DNA from 2 places in the Exiguobacterium sp. PvP048 genome. Region 2 is predicted to be linked to the other one. Evidence: predicted binding sites of a transcription regulator. Region 2 holds the regulator's gene; the other holds the start of a gene.

Region 1 (2,487 bases), on a different contig from region 2:
AACGCCGTTCCGAATCCGCTCGTCGACTTGCCCGTTGATGTCTCGACACTGCTTGATCCGGATGCGATTTTCGTCACCCACCTCCATGCCGATCATTTTGATGAGACAGCAAAAGAAATTCTGCCGAAACAGATTCCGCTGTATGCACAAAACCAGGCGGATGTGGCGACAATCCGCGAAGCCGGATTCACGAACGTCTCGTCGTTTGAAAACGGACTGGCGCTCGGTGATATCCGCGTTTACCATACGTCAGGCCGGCACGGTGTCGGGGAAATCGGTCAACGGATGGGCACCGTCTCCGGTCTCGTCTTGACGCACCCGGACGAACCGACACTTTACATCGCCGGTGACACGATTTGGTGTGAAGAAGTTGAGACGGCAATCGAGCAGCATGCGCCTGACATCATCATCGTCAACAGCGGCGCGGCACAATTTTTGACCGGCGAACCGATTACGATGTCCCAGCGTGATTTGCTGGCTGTTCATCAGGCGGCGGCTGAAGCGACTATCATCGTCTCTCACCTCGAGTCGGTCAACCATTGCCTGTTGCGCCGTGATATGATTGCTGATTTTCTGGCCGCCCACCATCTGTCCGCTCATTTTCTCATCCCGGATGACGGTGAAACCATTTCCTTTTAAACGAAACGAAGTCCACTCTCCCGAATATGACGGGGACAGTGGACTTCGTTTTTTTTACTGGTTAACCATGACTTGGAATGACGAGTCCGAGTAACCGGGCAAAGGTGATAGCCTGGCTTTCCGTAACGATGGCCCCCGGCAAAAAGCGTGGATCAATCGTGATGCCCGATAAGTCGGCTTGTCGCAAATCCAGTCCTTTTAATGCCGTCTCGACCCATTGACTTTCCGACAAATCAACTTCATGCAGTCGGAAATCGATTGGCTTCATTTCAAAGAAATGACTTTCCCGCATCGATGTCTGTTCCAGTGTGACATGACGCAACGCCGTCCGGATGACTTGGGCGTAATTGGCCTGACAGTCTTTGATTGTTACGTGATCGATCGTGTTCGACTCAAAATGAATTCCGGTCAGGCGGCAATCCTCAAAAACAACCCGATGAAAACGACTGTCCTGAAACTGACATCCTGTCAGGTCACATTGTTCAAAACGGACATTTTCAAATGAAGCCCGCTCAAAGACCAGTCCTGCAAACGAGACATTCCGAAAACAGACTTGATTGACGTCGAGCCGTTCCGTCAGTTCGACCGGCAACGTCTCTTTCTCATACAACGTTTGATACAGATACGGATCATCGATTTCAACATCCGCAAAGGTTTCCGATGTCAACTGTTGCGGTAACTCGGGTAATTGAATGATTTGTTTTTTCATGTACTTCCCCTTCTTTCCTTTACATCGCATTCACCTTTTCCAGTGTAGCAAAGATTGACTCTTTTTTTATTTTTTTGATTTGAGACCGCTTGAGACCATGATATAGTCAAATCAAAAATAAGAACAAACGTTCTTTTATGTAGTAAGGAGTGTTTTCTATGAATCCGATCCTACCTTTTCCGGACCGACGGATTTTTTGTGTCGACAGTGTCTCTTTTTATGCCAGTTGTGAATGCCGTTATCGAAATTTACCTCCTTTAACGACGAAACTTGCTGTCGTATCGGACTTAACCCGATCCGGATCGGTTATCCTTGCGGCCAGTCCCGCTTTAAAACAACTCGGAATCAAGACAGCTAGTCGTCTTTATCAGATTGAGCAGTTGCCTTATCGTGAGCGGAAACAGATTGTGCTCGTCGAACCACGGATGCTGGCATACATGAAAACATCGATCGAAGTGCTGGACGTCTTGCATCAGTTTGCGCCGCCCGACGCAATCCGGATCTATTCAATTGATGAAAACTTTGTCGACATGAGCGGAACGGAACGGCTTTTCGGATCAGACACGGAAACAGCCTGGAAAATTCAGACGGCAATCTGGCAACAGACCGGCATTCCGGTCCGGATCGGAATCGGTCCGAACAACGTCATTGCAAAGCTGGTCCTCGATTTACGCGGAAAACGTGAAGGTATCGCACAATGCGGTTATGCGGATGTCTCTCGGTTGTTGCATGATTTTCCGGTCCGCAAGATGTGGGGCGTCGGACGGATGATGGAGCAACACTTGTCGGTAATGGGAATCCACACCATTGGGGACCTGGCAGCAGCCCCGGTCGAAGATCTGCACGAACGGTTCGGCGTAATCGGGGCAGAACTTTGGCACCATGCCTGGGGAATCGACGGTTCTCCGACAATCATTGATCCGATGACCTTGTTCCGGACTGCACCGGATACCAAACGAACGATCGGACATGGGGTGACCCTGATGCGTGACTATTACCAGTACGAACAGATTCGTTTAGTTCTCGCCGAATTAGCAAGTGATGTTGCGGCACGGGTCCGTTTTTCCAATCAGGTCGGTTGGACGGTCCATCTTGGCGTCCGCTACTCTCGACATGTCGCCCGTGACGGCTTTTCAAAA
Region 2 (2,487 bases):
CCGCGATGTCGGCAAATGTCAGTCCTAACTCACGTAACCGGACGATTTCTTCGATTGGAACTTCTTTTCGGCTCCGTCCGGCGTTCTCGCCTTGCCGATTGAGATTTTGTTCGGGACGGAAGCCGTTTTCAACAGCTCGCCGCATCCCGCGGGCAATCTTCGCATTATGCAGTTTCCGTTGATACTCTTCGACGAGCGATACGATCTCAAGCACCATCGCTTCGGCGTCCGCCAGTTTATACTCGCCATCCGATTCCATCGTCATCAGTTGAACCTGATGTTTTTGGAACGTATGTAAAATGGCGATTTTGGCATTCCCGCGTCCGATCCGCGTATCATCCGTCACAAGAACGGCGTCCACCGCTTGACGTGTGACGTAATCAAGAACGGATAACATCCCTTCCCGGTCAACGTCGTAACCACTTTCTTTTTCCGTGATGATCTCCACGACTTCAAATCCTTTTGTTGCAGCGAGTCCCGACAGTTCTGATCTTTGCCGCTCAAGCGAGCTATCCTGTGCTTCTTTTTCCGTCGAGACGCGACAGTAGATTACTACTTTCATCGTACTTCACACCCCTGTTCGTTCATTGACAACTTTTACAGTTTGTCATTGTTGCGCGATTGGTACAACGATTTTGTTTTTCGAAATGACATGTGTCGTCTTTAATTCATTATTCTCAATCAACCATTCGACATATTCTTGGTCCGTCATTGAACCGTCGTTGTATACTTCCGCCACCTGTTCGACGGTCGCGTTCTGGTCTACTGTAACGGAAGTTGTTAACAGCTGTTCAACCTTTTCATCCGGGCGAGGTGTTAAGAGAAAAAGAATGAAGGCAAAGCTGAGCGTATAAAAAACAATGGAAAAGGCATGGGTACGGATTGAATGCATCATGATGAATCCCTCCAATTTAAAATGTTTTAGAATAAACGTTCGCGGAACAATTGTTCGCATAACTCATCTTAAACCAGGAACCAGTGTTCGGTCAATATAAAATGTCGAACAATTGTTTGTACGCTCATTTGTTCTATGTTATAGTGATTTTAGAAACATGTATTCCTATAACCTTCAAAAACCAATCCGGAAAGAGGTGGCAATTCATATGCGGAAAATGTCGAAACGACAACAAGAAATCCTTGACTACATCGTTGCTCAAGTGAAACTGAAAGGGTATCCACCTTCAGTTCGTGAAATCGGTGAGGCTGTTGGTCTTGCTTCAAGCTCAACGGTACACGGTCATTTGGATCGTCTAGAAAAACGCAGACTGATTCGCCGTGACCCAACAAAACCACGTGCGATTGAGATATTGCTTGATAAACCTGAAGAAGATCATGAAGCCATCGTACACATCCCTGTCATCGGGAAAGTAACGGCCGGTTTTCCCATCACAGCCATCGAAAATATCGAAGAACATTTCCCGCTTCCTGCCCATTACGTCGGGAACGAAAATGTTTTCATGTTGACGATTGACGGTGAGTCGATGATTAACGCAGGCATTCTAGACGGTGACCGGGTCATCGTTCGTCAGCAAAACACAGCAGAGAATGGTGAAATCGTCGTGGCTATGACCGAAGATAGCGAAGCGACCGTCAAACGGTTCTTCTTAGAAGATCAACAAGTACGTCTCCAACCAGAAAATGATTCGATGGACCCGATGTATTTCGATAACGTCTCGATTCTTGGCAAGGTCATCGGCGTATATCGGACGATCCACTAAGCGAGGGACCAGCTCAGCTGGTCTTTTTTCATGCCTTCTGGAAATGTACACGATACTGTCAATACCGTTGCTTTAACCGGCTATGTTGCGTATTCGGTCGCAACTCAGCAGACGGATTGGCTTCCAACCGCTGTCGGCATCGCCGTCGGCACCCTTTGGCTTTCACCAGACCTCGACTTGAAGTCCGAACCTTACTACCGGCACGGTCCTTTACGGGTCCTTTGGATGCCGTATGTCAAAATCATGCCCCACCGCTCCATCTGGTCGCATGGTTTGATCATCGGCGATCTCATTCGTCTGATGTACAGCGCCGCTTTTCTGATTCCGCTTTTATTTTTGGCGCTGTATCTGAAACTTGTCGAATCAAGTACGGTCGATTCCTGGTTTGCGTCCATGCCTGCTTTTATCATCGGCGTTATGGTCGCCAGTACGATACATATCGTTCTTGATCACTCCAGCAGCTTCTTCCGCACCAAAAAGAAGCGAAAAAAGCGTCGTTAAAAATCCTTTGTTCATTGTAAAAATGAGCAAAGGATTTTTTTAATATCCATTATTCATTTTTTTAAACATAAATTAAGGAAATTTTAATTCGAAGATTTGAATTAATTGTATTGAAAACGTTCTCAATTAGATGTAGGTTTAAATGGAAAGGCCATTATTTGCTTTAATCCAAAGGGAGGGTTTTTGCATGAGTAACTTTACAAGTGAGCTGATTGGAACAATGATTCTGATTTTGCTCGGGGACGGAGTCGTTGCAGGGGTTGTCTTG

The links. Region 2 encodes LexA, which represses DNA repair genes until DNA is damaged. Its sites were predicted from a motif close to CGAACATATGTTCG; they were not measured.
Region 1: the regulator LexA is predicted to act here: its motif matches at 1,469-1,482, upstream of ABIC15_RS11325 (Y-family DNA polymerase).

The regions. Positions count from the first base shown of each region.
Region 1 is NZ_JBEPSU010000006.1:24,139-26,625, forward strand. Features, by position in the region: gene ABIC15_RS11315 (MBL fold metallo-hydrolase) at 1-639, shown strand, start outside; gene ABIC15_RS11320 (pentapeptide repeat-containing protein) at 701-1,348, opposite strand; gene ABIC15_RS11325 (Y-family DNA polymerase) at 1,507-2,487, shown strand, end outside.
Region 2 is NZ_JBEPSU010000002.1:406,860-409,346, reverse strand. Features, by position in the region: gene ABIC15_RS06570 (YneB family resolvase-like protein) at 1-562, opposite strand, end outside; gene yneA (cell division suppressor protein YneA) at 608-895, opposite strand; gene lexA (transcriptional repressor LexA) at 1,104-1,718, shown strand; gene ABIC15_RS06555 (metal-binding protein) at 1,749-2,219, shown strand; gene ABIC15_RS06550 (MIP/aquaporin family protein) at 2,407-2,487, shown strand, end outside.